Regions from separate parts of the Mycobacteroides franklinii genome, predicted to be linked through region 2. Evidence: predicted binding sites of a transcription regulator. Region 2 holds the regulator's gene; each other region holds the start of a gene.

Region 1 (6,987 bases), on a different contig from region 2:
TAAGAACGTGGTCAACGCCAATCCTGGCTAGCGCGTTGACTTTCCCCGGGTTCCGCGTGGTGGAGAACACGGTCATACTGCGCTGTTTGGCCAAGACTGCGGTGGCCATACCGATCGAGGATGTGCCGCCACGAATCAGGAGTGACTGACCGTCGGCGACATCCAGGCCTACCGTCAAGGATCCATATGAGGTTTGCAGCATCTCCGGTACGGCACCAAGTGTGGCCCAATCCAGGTCACTGGAAAACGCGGTGACTTGGGCGGCGGGCACACAGGTGTATTCGGCGTATCCGCCGTCGAACTGCCGGCCCATGCCACCCATGATGGCCATCACCTGCTGGCCCACCGTGAACTCTCCGCCGGGGCACGCCGCCACCACACCGGTCGCTTCGATGCCGAGGACCCGGGGGAAGGTGACCCCCTCCGCTAGGCCTAGGCGGGTGTGCAGTTCAGATCTGTTCAAGCCAAACGCTTTCACCGCAATAAGCACCCAGCCTTCGGCTGGCTCAGGGACCGGCAACTGCCGGATTCTCAGAGCTTCCGAAGGCCCGGGGGCGTCCAACACGATGGCCCGCATGGTCATGTTCACGATACCGTTCCGCTCTTTCCTTCCACTGCACGGACTTTGGTCAAAATCGTGGTGAACTGCCGTAGCTCGCCAGCGGATAGCGCCACACCCAGACGAGCGGAGAGTTCTTCCTCCAGCGCCACTTTCGCCTGGGCTAGCAGGCGGCTACCCGACGGCGTCAATTCGATGACCGAGGAACGTCCGTCTTCGGGATTGGGCCGTCGCCGACAGTGCCCGGAGCCCTCGATGCGATCGACCAGCTTGCTGGTGCCACCGACCGTGATGAGCAATTCGGTGGCGATGTCGTTGACCCGACATTGGCCGCGTCTCTCGATGACCCGCATCGGCTCGTAGCGACTCAGTGGCAGATCAAAGTCGGTGCGCAACCGCGCATCCACTGCGTTCCACAGTTCGATCTGCCATCTGACCAGCTCACTGAAGATCAGCTCTAAATTCGCCATCGCCCATCCGCCCAGCTCGTGAACTTTACCTTCCATGGAATATATCATCGGCGCTTCGAGTACTGTATTCCATGGAATACAAATTCTCGGACAATGAGATGGGAACCAGATGACCAACGAGCACGACATCAGGGAACTGCTCTCCACGTATGAGCAAGCACTGAACAACAGCGACGCGACCTTGGCGGCCTCGTGCTATGCCACCGACGGCGTCTTCCTGCCGACCGCTCAGCCCACGGCGACTGGGGACGGACTGCGCCAAGCATATGAACAGATTTTCGATGCCATTCGCCTCAATGTGACGTTCACCATCGATGAACTCGTCGTCGCGAGCGACGACATTGCGTATGCCCTGACTCGCAGCAAGGGCACTCAGACCGTGCTGTCCGACGACGCCCGAAGCGCCGAGTCCAACCGCGAGGTGTTTGTCATCCACAAAGAAAACGGTGCGTGGAAAATCGCCCGCTACATGTTCAACAAGTCGGAATAACCCCACGCGCAGGCCGGCCAACCGACGGCGGTGTGGCCGGGCTGCGCGCAAAGGTTGGAAATCAGTAGGCAATTGACACTACGGTGGGCGGGGTTCGCGGGCCCTGGGCGGCGCGGCCCGCTGAGAGGAAGGTCGTCCTCTGCCTACGCAAGCGCGACACGATCATCGAATTACCCGCCGGACAAGCATCTTTGGCCTCACACCGCGTTGCAGTAGCCGAGTGCACCATCGAAGTACGGATACCACTGCAGATAACGCGGCAGTATTGCCGTCGGCCTGCCCAATCGGACGGTGCAGCAAGATAATCGTGGAGGCAGGCTACTCTTCCGAGGACGCGCATGGAGAGAGGATGGCCTGTCGTGTGGAAGATACTGTTCCATGAACCCCGGATCGCGCCCAACACCGGGAACGCGATCCGGATGGTGGCGGGCACCGGGTGCGAGCTTCATCTGGTGGACCCGCTGTTCGACCTGTCGGAGGCCAAGGTGCGCCGCGCAGGTCTGGACTATCACGACATGGCGTCGGTGACAGTCCACGAAAGCCTTTCCGCTGCTTGGGAATCGCTGCGGCCGCAACGGGTGTACGCCTTCACCGCGCATGCCAGCGTCAGGTATGCCGATATCGCTTATCAGCCCGGCGATGTGCTGTTGTTCGGCCCGGAGCCCACCGGTCTGGCCCCCGAGGTGCTTGCCGACCCGCACATCACCGAGAAGGTGCGCATCCCGCTGCTACCCGGCCGCAGGTCGCTGAACCTGTCCAATGCCGCCGCGATTGTCGCGTACGAGGCCTGGCGTCAGCACGGTTTCGAAGGCAGCGTCTAACGGAAGTCCCGCGAGGTAGCACGGACCCGAAGATCCAGCGGACGCAGCTGATCGGCTACCACGGAAACGGCACCGCTGGCGTTTTGCACCTGGCCACGGACGATCAATGCCTGCGCGGTCACCGCCAGCTTGCGGTGACGCGCCCATAGACCCACCGAGCACACCACATTCACCATGCCTGTCTCGTCCTCGAGGTTGATAAACGTCACCCCGGCCGCTGTCGCGGGCCGTTGGCGATGAGTAACCGCCCCCGCCACCAACACTCGCGACCCGTCGGGCACGTCCAAGAGCCCCTTGGCCGGAACGACACCCAGCTCGTCGAGGTGTTCTCGCAGGAACTGGGTGGGATACGCGTCGGGAGTGACCCCGGTGGCCCACACGTCGGCGGCAGCCTGTGTCACCTCGCCCATCGCCGGAAGCTCCGGGATGCGTGAGGACACTCCGACACCGGGCAACCGGTCGGGCCGCTGAGCGGCGGCCGCGCCCGCCACCCACAGCGCCTCACGCCGGGACATGCCGAAACAGCCCAACGCGCCCCCGGTGGCCAGGGCCTCGACCTGCGCCGTGGTCAGCTGGATGCGGCCAGTCAGATCGAGCAGAGAAGCGAACGCGCCATGAGCTTTTCGTTCCTCGACGATCGCCTGCGCCAGGTCGCCGCCGATGTGACGGACAGCGCCCAGGCCGATCCGCACCTCCAGGCCCGCCTTCTCCAACGTGGCGTACGACAGGCTGGCGTTCACATCGGGGCCGTGCACGGCGACACCGTGCCGACGCGCATCGGCCACCAAGGACTGTGGCGAGTAGAAGCCCATGGGCTGTGCGCGCAGCAGGGCCGCGCAGAACGCGGCCGGGTGATGCAGCTTGAACCAGGACGAATAGAACACCAACGACGCGAAGCTCTGCGCGTGACTCTCCGGGAACCCGAAGTTGGCGAAAGCGTAGAGCTTTTCGTAGATCCGGTCAGCCAGCTCACCGGTGATGCCATGCAGATCCCGCATGCCCTCATAAAACCTGCCGCGCAGCCGTTCCATCCGTTCCGGTGACCGTTTGGAACCCATGGCCCGGCGCAGCTGATCGGATTCGGCGGGGCTGAACCCGGCGACATCGACGGCCAGCTGCATCAGTTGCTCCTGAAACAGCGGTACCCCGAGCGTCTTGCCCAACGCAGCTGCCATGGACGGGTGGTCGAACACCACGGGGTCAATCTTGTTGAACCGCCGGATGTATGGATGCACCGAGCCGCCCTGGATGGGCCCGGGCCGGATCAGCGCCACCTCCACCACCAGGTCATAAAAGCACTTGGGCTTCAGTCGGGGCAGCGTGGCCATCTGGGCGCGCGACTCCACCTGAAACACCCCCACCGAATCGGCGCGGGCCAGCATCTCGTAGACCGCCTGCTCCTTCAGGTCGATGTGGGCCAGGTCCACATCGATGCCCTTGTGCTCGCGAACCAGGTCGATGCAATAGTGCAGCGCCGAGAGCATGCCAAGCCCCAGCAGATCGAACTTCACCAAACCCACTGCTGCACAATCATCTTTGTCCCATTGCAGCACACTGCGGTTCTCCATGCGCGCCCATTCGACGGGCACCACGTCCGCCAGTGGCCGATCGCAGATGACCATGCCGCCGGAGTGGATGCCCATATGGCGGGGAAAATTCTTGATCTGCTGCGCCAGCTGGATCACCCGCGGCGGGATGCCGTCGACCTCCGCCGCGTCGGCCATGCCGCCCCAATGCCCCAGCTGTTTACTCCAGGCATCCTGCTGCCCCTGTGCGAACCCGAGGGCTTTGGCCATGTCCCGCACGGCCATTCGGCCACGATAGGTGATCACATTGGCCACCTGCGCCGCATACTCGCGACCGTATTTGTTGTAGACGTACTGGATGGCCTGTTCCCGCTCATCCGATTCGATATCGATGTCAATGTCCGGCGGTCCGTCACGGGCCGTTGACAGGAATCGTTCGAACAACAAACCATTGGCCACCGGGTCCACGTTGGTGACCCCAAGCGCATAACAGACCGCCGAATTGGCGGCGGAACCGCGACCCTGGCACAGAATGTCGCTGCGACGGCAGAATTGGGTGATGTCGTGCACTACCAGGAAATAGCCCAGAAAATTCAGCTGCGCAATGATTTCCAGCTCACGCTCGATTTGAGCGTAGGCCTTCTCCGCGCCCGCCCGGGGACCGTATCGGAGCCGGGCACCTTCGAGAGCCAGATGCCGCAACCAGCTGTCCTCGGTGTGCCCGGCCGGGACATCGAACGGCGGCAACTGTGGAGCGATGAGCCGTAGATCGAAGGCGCACGCCTCCCCTAGCTCGGCGGCCGCCGTCACCACCTCCGGACAGTGCGAAAACAGCCGTGCCATCTCATCCCCGGAACGCAGATGCGCCCCGCCCACCGGATCCAGCCAGCCCGCCGCGTCATCGAGGCTCTTACGTGCCCGTACCGCAGCCATCGCCATGGCCAGGCGCCCGCTCTGCGGTGTGGCGAAATGCGCTGCCGTGGTGGCGATGACACCTACCCCGAAGGCCGAGGCTAGCGCGGCGAGCTCCGCGTTGCGTTCATCCTCATCCGGGTGGCCGTGTCTGCTGAGCTCGACACTGACGCGATCGGCGCCGAATCGGGCGACCAGATCGGCCAGCGCCTTGCCCGCCGCAGCGGGGCCGCCACCGGAAAGTGCTCGTCGCACATGGCCCTTGCGGCACCCGGTCAGAATGTGCCAGTGCCCTCCGGCCGCCTCCGTGAGCGCATCAAGGTCATAGCGCGGCTTACCCTTTCGGTCTTTGGGCATTCCGCCCGATAAGTGCGCGGCCGCCATCTGTCGCGACAACCTTCGATACCCCTCCTGGCCGCGAGCCAGCACCAGTAGATGTACCGAGTCCTCCGTATTGCCCTGCCCCCCAAGAGATAGTTCCGCACCGAACACGGTGGACAGGCCGAGCTCCTTGGCGGCTTCCGCGAAGCGGACGACCCCGTAGAAACCGTCGTGATCGGTAATGGCCAGTGCCTTGAGATCCAGACGCGCAGCCTCTTGCGCCATCTCCTCCGGCAGGCTGGCGCCGTCGAGAAAGCTGAACGCCGAATGCGCGTGCAGCTCCGCGTAAGGCACCGCCGACCGCCCGCGCTCCCGCGTGGGCGGCTCGTAGGGCGGGCGCTTGCGGCTCCACGCCGGACCATCCCCACCGTCACCCGGCGGGGCGTGACTATTGAGGCGCCCGTCAAGCACCCGCTCCATTTCCGCCCAGGTCGGCGGACCCTGCGACCAGCCCACCCGATCAGTATATCGAACATTTGTTCGGATATGCCCGGCTGGATATCTCCGACATGCCGCTTTCAGCTAAGTAACTATCTAGTTATTGATATTTGAGAATACGTTCGCTAGCCTTCAGGACAACGGGGCAGACAACCCTGCGGAACGTACTCAGCCAAGGAGAGATCGTTATGAAAGCCATTGTCATGACAGGCGCCAACCAACCCTGGCAGGTACAGGAGGTGCCCACCCCCACCGCAGAACCCGGCCAGATTCTGGTCAAGGTCCATGCCTCCGGCATGTGCTACACCGATGCCTGGGCAACCCAGGGCTTCGGCGGCGACATCTACCCACAAACCCCCGGCCACGAAATCGTCGGCGAAGTTGTCGAGGTCGGCGCCGGCGTGCACACCCGCCAGCTAGGAGACAGAGTGGGCGCCACGTGGGTGCAATCTGCCTGCGGGCGCTGCGCCTACTGTCGGGAAAACCGCCCCTTGACCGGCCAAACCGCCATGAACTGCGCGAACCCACGAACCTCAGGGTTCTCCGCGCAGGGCGGTCATGCCGAATACGTCGCACTCGCGGCCGAGGGCACCGTGCTCTTGCCGGACGGGCTCCCCTACGAGCTGGCCGCACCCATGATGTGCGCCGGATACACCACCTGGAGCAGCTTCCGGGACGCCGCACCGCAGCCGCATGAACGGGTGGCGGTGGTAGGTATCGGCGGTCTTGGGCACGTCGCAGTCCAACTTTCCAAGGCCAGCGGATTCGAGACCATCGCGATCACGCACTCCCCCGATAAACGAGACCTGGCCCTGCAGCTCGGGGCAGATCATGTCGTCGCAAACGGAAAAGAGCTGTTCGAACTGGGTGGCGCCGACATCCTGATGGTCACCACAAACGCGTTCTCCGCCGCCCAGGAGGCCATGACCGGACTGCGACCGGACGGTCGCGTAGCTCTCAGCGGCCTGGACTTCAACCACCCATTCTCGATCTCGTCCGAAGGTGTGCCCTTTCACATGATGCGACAGAAGGTGATCGGTTCGACGCACGGTGGCCTTCAGCGACTTGCCGAAGTGCTCGATTACGCCGCAAAGGGGCGAGTGAAGCCCATCGTGCAGACCTACTCCTTGGATCAGGCCACCGAGGCATACGACCGTCTCGTATCCGGGCAGGTGCGTTTCCGCGGAGTCTTCACTCCATTTGCAACCGGCTAGCCTGCATCCCGCAACGCGCAGGTCGGGGTCAGCGGACTCACCGTCATCCCGACCTGCGCCGCTGACCAATCATGCGGCCGCTTGGCTCTAGGCTCAGAGCTATGCCGCCCGACGCCTCAGCCACCAAGAAGCGTCTGCTCGATGCCGCATATGCCGAGTTCGCCGAGCATGGGCTC
Region 2 (6,987 bases):
CTCGGAGTGCACATCTTCGGCTCCGATGCCACCGACCTGGTGCATATCGGGCAGGCGGTGATGGGCTGCGGCGGCACCGTCGAATACCTGGTAGACGCGGTTTTCAACTATCCGACGTTCTCGGAGGCCTACAAGGTGGCCGCGCTGGATGTGATGAACAAGATCCGCGCGCTCAACCAGTTCAAGGCCTGAGGGATTTCGCGCTCGGCGAATACGCTGCGCGCCTGGAATTCGCATCCCGCCTGGGCCGTTGAGCCCGTAGGTACATTCGCCGTTTGCCTGCCGGTAAGGGACACTGGTGGGACGAGGACGCGAAGGGAGGCGTAACCATGAACAGCAATGAGGGCGCAGAGCCGCAGCCGTACAAGCCGGACCAGGACGGTCTTCGCGCAAGCGGGTCATCCAGCATGTACGAGCTGGAGTTTCCAGGCCCGCAGCTGGCATCTGCCGATGGCCGCGGCCCGGTTCTCGTGCACGCGCTGCAGGGTTTCTCCGACTCCGGCCATGCCGTGAAGTTGGCCGCAGCGCATTTGCGCAACACGCTCGAGAGCGAGTTGGTGGCCTCATTCGCGATCGATGATCTGCTGGATTACCGATCACGCCGGCCGGTGATGACGTTCAAGAGTGATCACTTCACCGAATACGCCACTCCCGAGCTCAATCTGTACGCGCTCAAGGACACCAAGGGCACGCCATTCCTGCTGTTGGCCGGGCTCGAGCCGGATCTGAAATGGGAGCGGTTCGTCAACGCCATCCGGCTGTTGGCCGACCAGCTGGGCGTGCGCAAGACCATTGGGCTGGGCGCCATTCCGATGGCAGTTCCGCATACCCGCCCGATCACCCTGACCGCGCACGGCAACGACCGTAAGACGCTCGACGAGCATCCGGGCTGGATCGACGAGGTTCAGGTACCGGGCAGCGCATCCAATCTGCTGGAATTCCGCCTGGCTCAGCACGGCCACGATGTGGTGGGCTTCGCCGTCCACGTTCCGCATTACCTGGCGCAGACCGACTACCCGGAGGCCTCGCAACGCCTTCTGGAGGAGGTGGCGCGGACCGGCGATCTGGATCTGCCGTTGCAGGAGCTCACCGAGGCGGCCGCCAAGGTGCGCAACCAGATCAACGATCAGGTGGAAGGCAGCGAGGAAGTGGCCCAGGTGGTCCAGGCACTGGAGCGCCAGTACGACGCCTTCGTCGCGGCACAGGAGAACCGCTCGTTGCTGGCACGGGATGAGGAGCTGCCTAGCGGCGACGAGTTGGCCGGCGAGTTCGAGCGATTCCTGGCCGAACAGGCCAAGTTCGGTGATGACCCGTCCGGGCAGTCGCCGGATGGCCCGATTCTCTAGCCCGGTTAAGCGCTCGCCGCGCCAAATTTGCGGCGAAGGGTGAAAATACTTCACATGAACCCTCCCCCGCGGCTGCTGCGTCCGGTGCCGGACGCCGAGCGCATCGACGGGGTCGGTGGCGACAACACCGATTCCGCCGCCGGCACACCGACGCAGCCGCGGCTGGCGTTCCGCACCATCCATGGCTATCGTCGCGCGTTCCGGATCGCCGGGTCCGGGCCGGTGCTGCTGCTCATCCACGGGATCGGCGACAACTCGGCGACATGGGACAGCGTGCACGCAAAGCTCGCCGAGCATTTCACCGTGATCGCCCCGGACCTGCTGGGGCACGGGCAGTCGGACAAACCGCGGGCCGACTACTCGGTTGCGGCCTATGCCAATGGCATGCGGGATCTGTTGGCCGTCCTGGACGTCGACAGAGTCACGGTCGTCGGACATTCGCTGGGCGGCGGCGTCGCGATGCAATTCACGTACCAGTTCCCGCACCTGGTGGAGCGACTAATCCTGGTCGCGCCGGGTGGGGTGACCAAGGACGTCAACATCGTATTGCGTTGCGCATCACTGCCGTTCATCGGAGATGCGCTGGGACTGTTGAGGTTGCCGTTGGCAATGCCCATGGTCCGGCTGACCGGTGCGGTGGCGCGGGCGACCTTCGGACGGGCGGGAATGGCTCGCGACATCCCCGACGTGCTGCGAGTTCTGGCCGACCTACCCGAACCCCGGGCCTCGGCCGCGTTCACCCGGACGCTGCGCGCCGTGGTGGACTGGCGCGGCCAGGTGGTGACCATGCTGGACCGATGTTATTTGACCGAATCTGTTCCTGTGCAGCTGATTTGGGGCAGTGACGACCTGGTTATCCCCGTCAGCCACGGGCATCTCGCCCATGCCGCGATGCCCGGCGCGACGCTCGAGATCTTCGACAAATCTGGGCATTTCCCCTTCCATGACGATCCCGAACGATTCATCGGCATCGTGCGCCAATTCATCGCATCGACAGAGCCCGGTGAATACAACGAGGACGAATTGCGCCGATTGTTGCGCACCGGGGTCACCGAACACGCCATCGGCGGGGCCGCACGCACCCGCATGGCGGTCCTCGACGCCATGGGCACCGACGAGCGCAGCGCCACATAACCTCGAGAGCTGAAGCGCCACCAAAGATTTGCCCTGTTCACGGGTACCGTCGCAGGTAGCGCATGCGGGACGTAGAGTCGAGGAATGAGCGTTGACGTCGCGGTTGTACGCGTATTCACCGACGAGACAGGCAACTTCGGCAATCCCTTGGGGATCGTCAACGGTGCCGACGTAGCGGCGCCGGATCGACAGCAGATCGCTGCCCGGTTAGGTTTCAGCGAAACAGTTTTCGTCGATCTTCCAGCCGAAGGATCCAACACCGCACATCTACGGATCTTCACTCCGGCAGCCGAGCTTCCCTTTGCCGGGCATCCGACAGTGGGGCTCGCATGGTGGCTGCGCGAACGCGGAACACCGGTCAACACCCTGCAGGTACCCGCGGGCGTGCTACCTGTGAGCTACGACGACCGCACGTGGATACAGGCCCGGTCCGATTGGGCCCCAGAGACCGATTTCCACGAAACGGACTCCCCTGCCGATGTGGAGGCCGCCGACCCCGCCGACTATGCGGACGAGCTGTTGCATTGCGTATGGGCGTGGCAGGATCGCGACGCCAGCCTGGTGCGATCACGGGTGTTCGCATCCGACCTGGGGGTCAGCGAGGACGAAGCGACTGGGTCCGTAGCGGCACGGATGACTGATTTGTTGAGCCGCGACCTGATCATCAATCAGGGCAAGGGATCGCAGATTCTCACGCAGTGGAGCCCTGAGGGCTGGGTGACGATCGGTGGCCGCGTCGTCGCCGATCAATCGCTCACATTGGATTAGCGCAACCGACACCGCGCCGGCAGGTCAGGATCCTGTCGGCGCGTCCCGATGCGCTCTCAGCGCGGCGATTTCACGTTCGAAGTCCTCGGCGGAGCTGAACCCTCGATACACCGAGGCGAAACGCAGGTATGCAACCTCGTCCAGGTCGCGCAGCGGGCCGAGTATCGCCAGGCCCACCTCATTGCTAGGGATTTCCGGGGATCCGGCAGCCCGGACGGCGTCCTCAACCTGCTGGGCCAGCAGATTCAGCGCATCGTCGTCGACATCGCGGCCCTGGCAGGCCCGGCGCACACCCTTGATGACCTTGTCGCGACTGAACGGCTCGGTGACGCCACTGCGCTTCACCACGGCCAGCACAGCGGTCTCCACGGTGGTGAAACGACGGCCACACTCCGGGCACGATCGGCGGCGCCGTATCGCCTGGCCCTCGTCCGCCTCACGGGAATCGACAACGCGCGAGTCAGGATGACGGCAGAACGGACAGTGCATTACTGCTCCTTCGCCGGTTCTGAACTCCATGTCGTTGGCCCGGGCGGGCTGACGCACCGCGCAGCGCGCCCAGACCGGTGTCGAGGATACCCGTGCTCCCGCACGCCCGAAGGTCACGTCCGTGCGCCGATCAGCCGACCGGAGAAACCAGCGTCTGACCGGCTTGCACTGTCGCCGAGTCGAGTTCATTGAGTTCACGAATCTTGGAAACCACCGCTGAGCGCGGCGCCTCCGGCGCAACACGCGAGGCCACGTCAGCCAGGGTCTCTCCAGGCGCGACCTGAACGACCGCCACACGATCCGGCACACCCGCTCCACCGACTCCTGCGGCGCTGACCTGGCCGAGCATCAACAGCCACATCGTCGCGACCGCAGCGCCCACCGCGACGACAAGGGTGGCTTTCAGGCTCACGGGGCGGCGACCATGAACTGCGGCCGAGACGCGGATACCGGTACCCCGGTACGCGACCGGCCGCCCGGCGGGCCGGCGGTAAGCGACCGTGCGCACCGGCAGTGCCCGACGCTGAGTCCGCGGATATTCCGCGCTGTACGCCCGTACTTGTGGCGCGCATTCGCGCGTCGTGTTCGCGCGGACGTGAGAACTACGTGGCGTGGCGAGAACGTTTGTGCTCATCTGCAATGCCTTCCTGTCCTGTCGATCGGTTTGCCCGTTCGCTCTTATGTTCGAATGTACTCGATCATGTGTTCGATATCCGAACATGTGATCGATTTGTAGCATTCACCACCGACAAGCGCCTCTGACCAGTGCAGATGCGCCGCTCAGCCGACCTGCCAGGCAGGATGCACGACACGCATCGAACACATGTTTGATAAATGTCGTCGACAGGTCTAGATTCGGGCCCATGAGCGATACACCCAGCAAGGGACCCGCCACCGGTTCACTGACCGAGCGCCAGCGGACCATCCTGGAGGTCATCCGCGCATCGGTGAATGAACGGGGCTACCCCCCGAGCATCCGCGAAATCGGAGACGCCGTCGGGCTCACCTCCACCTCATCGGTCGCCCATCAGCTACGCACCCTCGAACAGAAGGGATTCCTGCGGCGCGATCCCAATCGTCCGCGCGCCGTTGATGTTCGAGGACTCGAGGAAACCCGCGGCGCATCGGTCACCACCGACGTCATCGGCTCGGGCGACCTGCCGGAACCGACATTCGTGCCCGTGCTGGGGCGTATCGCGGCCGGTGGTCCCATCCTGGCCGAGGAGGCCGTCGAGGATGTGTTCCCACTCCCCCGTGAGCTCGTCGGCGAGGGCTCGTTGTTCCTGCTCAAGGTCGTCGGTGAGTCGATGGTCGACGCGGCGATCTGCGATGGCGACTGGGTGGTGGTTCGCCAGCAGAACGTCGCCGACAACGGCGATATCGTGGCGGCGATGATCGACGGCGAAGCGACCGTCAAGACATTCAAGCGGACGGCGGGTCAGGTCTGGCTGATGCCGCACAACCCGCTGTTCGAACCGATTCCCGGTAACGACGCCGCCATCCTCGGCAAGGTTGTCACCGTTATCCGGAAGATCTAGGCCTGTCCGGGCGGTGGCCCGGGCGCGGAATCATCATCCGCATGACCGTCCGAGGGCGGCAGAAATAGCTGGAAATACGCAACGTCCTGCCAGCTGCCCAGCTTGTAGCCAATCCTGCGGTAGAGCGCGACCTGCTCGAATCCCATTGCCAGGTGCAGCTTTTCGCTCGCAGCGTTGGGCACTACGACACCCGCCAGCACCGTGCGGTAACCAAGATCGCGAAGCCGGTCAAGCAATGCCGTGTACAGCTGGCGGCCCGCGCCGCGCTGGCGTCGCGCACCATCGACATACACGCTGACCTCACAGGCCCATCGGTAGGCCGAGCGTGCCTTCCAGGGCGCCGCATAGGCATACCCGAGAATTTCCCCGCCATCCTCGGCGACCAGCCAGGCGTGGCGGTGGGCCGCCGTCTGGATGCGTTCGGCAAGAACGACATCCGACGGCGGCACCTCCTCAAACGAAATAGCCGTATCGGTCACATACGGGGCATAGATCGCCGCACACGCGGCCGCGTCAGCGGCTGTGGCGTCACGAATATGCATAGGCGACTAGAGCGAACGCCCGATGATCTCCTTCATGATCTCGGTGGTTCCGCCATAGATCGTCTGGATACGGGAGTCCATGTACGCCCGGGCCACCGGGTACTCACGCATGAAGCCGTAACCACCGTGCAGCTGCAGGCAGCGGTCGATCAGGTGGACCTGCTTCTCGGTGCTGTACCACTTGGCCATCGCTGCCTGCTCAACACTCAATTCCTTCTTGTTGAGCAGCGTGATGAACTCGTCGACCATGATCCGGATCATCGTGGCATCGGTGGCGAGTTCGGCCAACACAAAGCGGCTGTTCTGGAAGCTCTTGATGGGCTTGCCAAACGCCTTACGTTCGGACGTGTACTGGATGGTCGCCTCAAGCATGGTTTCCATCGCGGCGGCCGCGACGACGGCAATCGACATGCGCTCCTGGGGCAGGTTCTGCATCAGGTAGATGAAGCCCTGGCCCTCGTCACCCAGCAGGTTGGCGGCGGGCACGCGGACATCGGTGAAGGACAGCTCGGCGGTGTCCTGTGCGTCAAGGCCCATCTTGTCGAGCTTGCGGCCGCGCTCAAAGCCCTCCATGCCGCGCTCCACGACGATGAGGCTGAAGCCCAGCGCACCCTTCTCGGGGTCGGTCTGTGCGACCACGATGACCAGATCGGCGTTGATGCCGTTGGTGATGAAGGTCTTGGACCCATTGAGAATGTAATGATCGCCGTCCTTGACGGCGCGGGTCTTGATGCCCTGCAGGTCACTACCGGTGCCCGGCTCGGTCATCGCGATTGCCGAGATCAGCTCGCCGGAACAGAATCCCGGGAACCAGCGGGCCTTCTGCTCGTCGTTGGCCAGATCCCGGAAGTACGGACCCGCGACATCGTTGTGCAAAGTGAAACCGATACCCGACTGACGAGCCTTGGTGATCTCTTCGCCGATGATGGCGTTGTAGCGGAAATCGACAAGGCCGCCGCCGCCGAACTCCTCGGGCATGTCAGTGCCCAAAAAGCCCTGCTTGCCGGCCTCGACCCACAGCGAGCGGTCGACGATCTTGTTCTCGTCCCACTCCTCCCGGTACGGCTCGGCATGCCGTTCCAGGAAGGTCTTGAACGACTCGCGGAACAGTTCGTGCTCGGGTTCGAAAATGGTGCGTTTGAACTTGACGGCGCCGGCCATGATCACCTT
Region 3 (6,987 bases), on a different contig from region 2:
AAGACCGAGCCAAGCGTGAACAACACCAGCGCGACCACAAAGGAGTAGAAGAATCGGCTGCGTCCATATCCGAACGGGTGCAGGCGATCTGCTTCCCTGCTCGCGGCGCGTTGTCCGTAGAGCAGCAGACCCTGGTTGGAGGTGTCCGCTATCGAGTGCACGGACTCGGCGAGCATCGACGAACTGCCGGTGATCGCGAAGCCGACGAACTTGGCCACGGCGATACCGGCGTTGGCGGCCAGCGCCGCGATGATCGCTCTCTTACTGCCGCCTGCCGACATCGACTCTCCTTCTGTTTCCGCCCGGTCGACCGCTACGCGTCCGCGTCGACGGTTGCCATGAACACCCGGGCATCGGACCGCCCGGTCAGCGTGACACTCCCGCCATCGGCGGGCACCCACACCGACTGTCCGGCATGCACCTCGAGGTCGGTCCCCGAACCGTCCAGGCTCACGCTGCCCTGGGTGCACAGCAGTATCCGCGGCCCCTTGATCCCTACCGCAGTGGGCTCGCCGTCCACGAGATCGAAGCGCGAGAGCGCGAACTCCCTGGCAGGCGTGCGGTACCGAGTCTCGGCACCATCGGTGACCGTCTCGACGTGTAAGTGCTTCTCGGCCGCGGGTGAAAAATCCAGCACCCGAAGCAATTCGGGGACGTCGACGTGTTTCGGCGTCAGCCCGCCCCGCAGCACGTTGTCGGAGTTGGCCATGATCTCCACCGCCAGGCCACGCAGGTAGGCGTGCAGGTTTCCGGCAGGCAGGTAGATCCCCTCCCCCGGTTCCAGCGTGAGCCGATTCAACAACAGCGAGGCGAGCACTCCCGCATCGGCGGGATAGCGCTCACCCAACTCCAGGAGTGTGCGCGCCTCGCCGACGAAGCGTCCGTCATCGGAGGACAGGTAGCGCACCGCTCCGTCGAGGACGGCCGGCACCAACACATCCAGACTCGGCTGCGGAAGGGTGATCCAGGTGGTGAACAAGGCCCGTAGCCCGTCGGCGTCGGATTGACCGGCCAGCAGGTTCACGTATGGGGTCAGCGCGTCGACATCCAGTGCACGGAACAGTTCCACGGTGTCGCCGGGATCACGGAAGCCGGCCAGCGCCTCGAAACGGTCCAGGGCCACAACGAGTTCCGGCTTGTGGTTGCGATCGCGGTAGTTGCGCACCGGAGAGTTCAGCGGTACACCGGCCGCCTCTTCGCGTGCGTACCCGTCGGCCGCCTGCTGTGCGCTGGGGTGCGCCTGCAGGGAAAGCGGCTCGTCGGCCGCCAGCACCTTCAACAGGAAGGGCAGCTGATCCCCGAACTCTGCCACCGACGCCGGCCCCAACTGACCGGCCGGGTCGGCTGCCACCACATCGAGCAATGACTTTGCGCCGCTGGATGTTTCCAGGTACGCCGGGTCGGCCGGATGCGCGCCCAGCCACAGCTCGGCTTCCGGATGCGGTGTAGGCGTGGGGCGTCCGGTGAACTCGGCGATGGCCGTCCGCGAACCCCAGGCGTACGTCCTGATCGCCCCCCTGAGCAGATTCACAGCCCGGATCTCCCCCCACCAAGCCGGGCATACACCGAGGCCATTTCGAACCGGGTCGAGAGCATCAGCAACTGCGCGAGCTCCGACGGTCGGGCCGCCTCCAGGCCGAGGTCCGTGGTGCTCACCAACTCGGCTTCGTCGACACCCTCGATCCTGGCGGCAACCGATTGGAAGTCGGTGTCGGTCGCAAGCGCCAGTATTCGCGGCGGACCATCGCTACGCGGACCGTCGATGAACTCATCGTGAAACAACGAGCTCTCACCAGAACTCCTACCCGACAAGGCATCCCGCATCGCGGCCAGCGCCTGCGGCAGGCCGCAGGCGGTGACGGTGCGCTGGGTAAGTCGTAGCAGCGTCGCCGCGGCGTGCCCCGCCAGCGCCACGGTGACCGACCGATCCCCGCACAACACCGCGGGGCCACCGGTCAAGCGCGCGGCGATCGTTTTCGCGGCATTGGTGAAAACCTCGCGTCCCACGGTGTTCCGGGACACCTCACCGTCTATCTCGTCGGCGATGGTCATCACGTCGGGTGTGATGGCCCTGTCCAGCGCGCCGAGCACGGCGGCGCCCACCGCAAGATTGTGGGCAAGACTGAAGGTGTCGGGTACGCGCAATCGAGGCGCCAGCGAAATCGCCCGGCCGGCACCGGAATCCGCTAGAGGTCCCTCATCCGGGGCGGCAATGACCACCCGCGCTCCCCGGCGAGTACCCACCGATACCGCGGCACTGAGGGCCGGGTCACCGGCATCGTCACCGGCAATCACCATCACATCGAGCGGGCCCACCCAAACCGGCGCCCGGGTGGCAGTCACGAATGGCAGGCTCACCGTATCTGCCAGCGCCCCAGCCAGAATCGCTCCCGCAGTGGCGGCGGTACCGCGCCCGGAGACCCACACGACCGCGCGCGATCGATCCTCCGACCGCAATGGTTCCAGCGCGCCCTCGGCGATGGCAGTGCCCACGGCACGCACCTGCGATCCGGCCATCGACGCTGCCTGCAGCGCCCCATCGCGGTCCGCCGCCAAGAGACCCTCGGCGTCGTCCAGATCGATGGTGGCGTTCATCAGGTGGCAGCCTCTGTGTGGTCCACCAAATCGGTGACACGCGCGACTACGGCGGCCACGTCCTCATCGGTGCGCGCCTCGACATTGAGCCGCAGCAGGGGCTCGGTGTTGGACGTGCGCAGGTTGAACCAGGTTCCCGCACCGATATCGACGGTGACACCGTCGAGGTGATCGATCGAAACTATCTGGGTGCCAAATGACTTCAGCACTTCGTCGACACAGGCCTTGGCATTCGAGACGCGGAAGTTGATCTCGCCGGAGGACGCGTAGCGCTCGTAGTCCGACATGAGATCCGACAGCGGCCGATCTTGCTCGCTGAGAGCCGCCAGTACATGCAGAGCCGCCAGCATGCCGGAGTCGGCGCCCCAGAAATCCCGGAAGTAATAGTGCGCGGAGTGCTCACCGCCGAAGATCGCGCCGGTCTCGGCCATCAACGCCTTGATGAACGAGTGGCCAACCCGGGATCGCACCGGGGTTCCACCATGCTCGATGACGAGCTCCGGGACGGCGCGCGAGGTGATCAAGTTATGGATGACCGTGCCGCCGATCTCCCGCTCCAACTCCCGACGCGCCACCAAAGCGGTTACGGCGGAGGGTGATACGGCGCGTCCGCGCTCATCGACCACGAAACAACGGTCGGCGTCGCCATCGAAGGCAAGACCGATATCGGCACTCTCGGCACCCACGAAGGCCTGCAGGTCCCTGAGGTTCTCGGGATCGAGCGGGTTGGCCTCGTGGTTGGGGAAGTTGCCGTCCAACTCGAAATACAACGGCGCGACCGTGATCGACGAAATCGAACCCAACACCGCGGGTGTCGTGTGCCCGGCCATGCCATTACCGGCGTCCACCGCCACCCGAAGCGGGCGCGCCGCGCTCAACTGAACCAGTGACCGCAGGAACTCGCCATACTCGCCGAGCACATCGCGCTCGGTGACGGCACCCGCGGGACCGTCGTAACCGGGCACTCCGCCGATGAGCTCATCGCTGATGACGGACAGGCCGCTGTCCTTGCCCACGGGCTTGGCCCCGGCGCGGCACAGCTTGATTCCGTTGTATGCGGCCGGATTGTGGCTGGCGGTGAACATCGCGCCCGGGCAGTCCAACAATCCGGACGCGAAGTACAGCTGGTCGGTGGATGCCAGGCCAATCTGCACCACGTCGACACCCTGGGCGGTGACGCCGTCCGTGAACGCCTGCGCCAGGGAGGGCGACGAGTCACGCATATCGCGGCCCACGACGATCCGTAGTGGCCTGGACTGGTCGTCTCGCTCGGCCTTGACCAGACGTGCGAACGAGGAACCCACGTCGAAGACGAAGGACTCGTCGATCTGCTCGCCCAGTAGGCCACGAACGTCGTACGCCTTGATGACAGCGTGGACAGCGTCGGCAGACCGGGCCATGACGAGAGCACTCCTATTGATCTGTTGAAAGCCGGACGTTAGGTATCGCTGGCCAGCCTAGTGGTCGGCGAGTGCCCAACGTGAACGTCCGGCGAGAGGCTACAGAATGTAATCAGGCCGCGCCGAAACTGCCTAATCAGAGCTACCCGATATCGGCATTCGCGCGAACCAGCCTCATTCCGGGACAAGTACTCGTTCGGACCGGCCTCACTCGGCAGGATCAGGCAGAACCCGCAGATGTCCACGGCGCCGCCCCACCGGAGCCGGATGGACGGGCCGCGGGGCGGCATTGGGCGCGGGGCTGCTGACATCGAACGCCGGCTCGCTGAATCCGGCCGCGGCCACCCGGACACCGGCGGGCTCGCGCACCGCGTCTGCCAGGGCAACCAGGTCGTCGTCCTCTGGATTGGACGGTAAAGGACCGTTGTAGCGGACCAGCTCCCATCCGCGGGGCGCGGTGATCCGGCTCGCGTGTTGCGCGCACAGATCCCACGAATGCGGCTCGCTGGACGTGGCCAGCGGCCCAACCACGGCCGTCGAATCCGCGTAGACGAACGTCAACGTCGCCACGGCGGTACTCGGGCACCCGGGTCGACAGCAGCGACGGGGGGCTCTCACAAACGTTGAGGCTAGCGTGCGCAAACACGTTCCGACCCGCAGACACGCGCTGTGCACCGACCGAGACCGTCCGGTGATCGGCTCGTTGTGATTCGTCAATCACAGGAGTCACACCGTTACCATCTTTCGTATGTCACGTGACGGACGGCGCGGCGGGACCTCTGGGGGATCGAGCTCGCAGGGCTCGCGCAGGGGGCGCGATTTCCGCGGGCCCCTGCTGCCGCCGACCGTTCCCGGCTGGCGCTCACGCGCCGAGCGTTTCGATATGGCGGTGCTGGAGGCCTACGAGCCGATTGAGCGGGCCTGGCAGTCGCGGCTAGCGGGTTTGGACGTCGCGGTCGATGAGATTCCGCGCATCCAGCCCAAGGACCCGGATTCGGTGCAGTGGCCGCCGGAGGTGATCGCGGACGGACCGATACCGCTGGCGAGGCTGATTCCTGCTGGCGTCGACACCCGGGGCAACACCACCCGGGCGCGAATTGTCTTGTTCCGCAAGCCGATCGAATTGCGCGCGAAGAAATCTGGAGATTTGTCGGATCTGCTGCACGATCTGTTGGTCGCGCAGGTTGCCACCCACCTGGGGGTGGAGCCGTCGGTGATCGACCCAACCATCACCGACGAGGGCGACTGACTCCGCCCTGGTCGAACGCGGAGTTAGATGATGCCCCGCTTCAGGCGGCGACGCTCACGCTCGGAGAGGCCGCCCCAGATACCGAACCGCTCGTCATTGGCCAGTGCGTACTCAAGGCACTCGTCCTTGACCTCGCAGCCCTGGCAGATGCGCTTGGCTTCACGAGTCGACCCACCCTTTTCAGGGAAGAAGGCCTCGGGATCGGTCTGTGCGCACAGCGCCTTTTCCTGCCACTGATCGTCAGTGACACCAGCAATCGCGTCAAAATCGTTCTGCACCAACGTTAGATGTGGACGTGCGGGCGGCAAGCCCGTCGCACCCGTGCCAACGCCGGAACTCAGCTCGTCGTGTACGCCGAATTCATTGCGCCCGAACAGCATCGTCCCGCCTCCTCACTGTTCCTCTTGCATCCAAATACAGCCCGTATTGCCCGGTTTCGTGCCCACATCTTCGTTTCCCGGCCATTCCATTCGAACACTTGATCGAATCCCGGTCTGCGCCTGCGACTTACAAACTCAGCCCGAGGAATGACACTGGTGTGATTACACACGTGTTCGCTGCCGGGGTCAAGCGAAGGACGAAAATTCATACCATCTGCGACCGACAAAAACGGCGTGGCGCCCTCGTGGCGTGTCGCGCCATTGCCGGCGCACTAGTCTCGGTCAACGTGAAAGTCACCGTCCTCGTCGGCGGCGTCGGCGGAGCGCGCTTCCTGCTCGGCGTCCAGCGCTTGCTCGGATCAGATTCCAGCAAGCATCAAATTAACGCCATCGTGAACATTGGCGACGACGCCTGGATGCACGGTGTCAGGATCTGTCCTGACCTGGACACCTGCATGTACACCCTGGGCGGCGGAGTCGATCCGGATCGCGGCTGGGGGCACCGCGACGAGACGTGGAATGCCATGGAGGAACTGGCCGCCTACGGCGCCCAGCCCGACTGGTTCTCACTCGGCGACAGGGACCTGGCCACTCACCTCATACGCAGCCAAATGCTGCGAGCCGGTTATCCGCTATCGGCGGTCACCGAAGCGTTATGCAATCGATGGCAGCCCGGAGTCCGGCTGTTACCCGCCAGCGACGACCGCTGCGAGACCCACGTGGTGATCACCGACCCGGCCGACGGCGAGCAGCGCGCCATCCATTTCCAGCAGTGGTGGGTGCAGCACCGCGCGCAGGTTCCGACGCACAGCTTCGCCTTTGTCGGCGCCGACGAAGCAAAGTCCGGCCCGGGAGTTGCCGAGGCCATCGGCGAGGCCGATGTGGTCTTGCTGGCGCCGTCCAATCCGGTGGTGAGCGTCGGGGCCATCCTGGCGGTCGGCGGAGTTCGCGGGGCGCTCCGCACGACCTCCGCTCCGGTCATCGGGTACTCGCCGATCGTGTCGGGCAAGCCGCTACGCGGAATGGCCGACGAATGTTTGCGCGTGATCGGTGTCGAGGTCAGCTCCCAAGGTGTGGGAGAACACTTCGGCGCCCGCTCACAGACCGGCATCCTCGACGGCTGGCTTGTCGACGAGGGTGACGCCGCTCACATTGCGGGAGTTCAGGTACGGTCGGTTCCGCTGCTCATGACCGACCCCGACGCAACGGCCGCGATGGTACGTGCGGGACTAGACCTGGCCGGAGTTACTTTATGACCCCACCTGCGGATTCTCCTGCACCGGAACATGGTTCGGCGGCTCCCGTCGAAATCCTACCCGTAACGGGACTACCCGAATTCCGCCCGGGCGACGACGTGGCCGCA

What was found. Region 2 encodes LexA, which represses DNA repair genes until DNA is damaged. Its sites were predicted from a motif close to CGAACANNTGTTCG; they were not measured.
Region 1: BKG76_RS16830 (error-prone DNA polymerase) is a predicted target of LexA. The motif match lies at 5,629-5,642, and genes of this name have one in related genera.
Region 3: cofD (2-phospho-L-lactate transferase) is a predicted target of LexA. The motif match lies at 5,716-5,729, and genes of this name have one in related genera.

Annotation. Positions count from the first base shown of each region.
Region 1 is NZ_MLIK01000019.1:1,892,325-1,899,311, reverse strand. Features, by position in the region: gene BKG76_RS16850 (zinc-binding alcohol dehydrogenase family protein) at 1-577, opposite strand, end outside; gene BKG76_RS16845 (MarR family winged helix-turn-helix transcriptional regulator) at 586-1,065, opposite strand; gene BKG76_RS16840 (YybH family protein) at 1,139-1,519, shown strand; gene BKG76_RS16835 (tRNA (cytidine(34)-2'-O)-methyltransferase) at 1,879-2,340, shown strand; gene BKG76_RS16830 (error-prone DNA polymerase) at 2,337-5,615, opposite strand; gene BKG76_RS16825 (alcohol dehydrogenase catalytic domain-containing protein) at 5,786-6,811, shown strand; gene BKG76_RS16820 (TetR family transcriptional regulator) at 6,913-6,987, shown strand, end outside.
Region 2 is NZ_MLIK01000027.1:5-6,991, forward strand. Features, by position in the region: partial or broken gene BKG76_RS23060 (Si-specific NAD(P)(+) transhydrogenase) at 1-192, shown strand, start outside; gene BKG76_RS23065 (proteasome assembly chaperone family protein) at 330-1,346, shown strand; gene BKG76_RS23070 (alpha/beta fold hydrolase) at 1,401-2,480, shown strand; gene BKG76_RS23075 (PhzF family phenazine biosynthesis protein) at 2,565-3,248, shown strand; gene nrdR (transcriptional regulator NrdR) at 3,273-3,737, opposite strand; gene BKG76_RS23085 (LysM peptidoglycan-binding domain-containing protein) at 3,868-4,371, opposite strand; gene lexA (transcriptional repressor LexA) at 4,601-5,275, shown strand; gene BKG76_RS23095 (GNAT family N-acetyltransferase) at 5,272-5,817, opposite strand; gene BKG76_RS23100 (acyl-CoA dehydrogenase family protein) at 5,824-6,978, opposite strand.
Region 3 is NZ_MLIK01000019.1:2,036,374-2,043,360, reverse strand. Features, by position in the region: gene BKG76_RS17395 (cation diffusion facilitator family transporter) at 1-281, opposite strand, end outside; gene manA (mannose-6-phosphate isomerase, class I) at 314-1,531, opposite strand; gene BKG76_RS17385 (TobH protein) at 1,528-2,595, opposite strand; gene BKG76_RS17380 (phosphomannomutase/phosphoglucomutase) at 2,595-3,995, opposite strand; gene BKG76_RS17375 (DUF3499 domain-containing protein) at 4,203-4,613, opposite strand; gene BKG76_RS17370 (metallopeptidase family protein) at 4,744-5,244, shown strand; gene BKG76_RS17365 (WhiB family transcriptional regulator) at 5,268-5,522, opposite strand; gene cofD (2-phospho-L-lactate transferase) at 5,912-6,880, shown strand; gene BKG76_RS17355 (coenzyme F420-0:L-glutamate ligase) at 6,877-6,987, shown strand, end outside.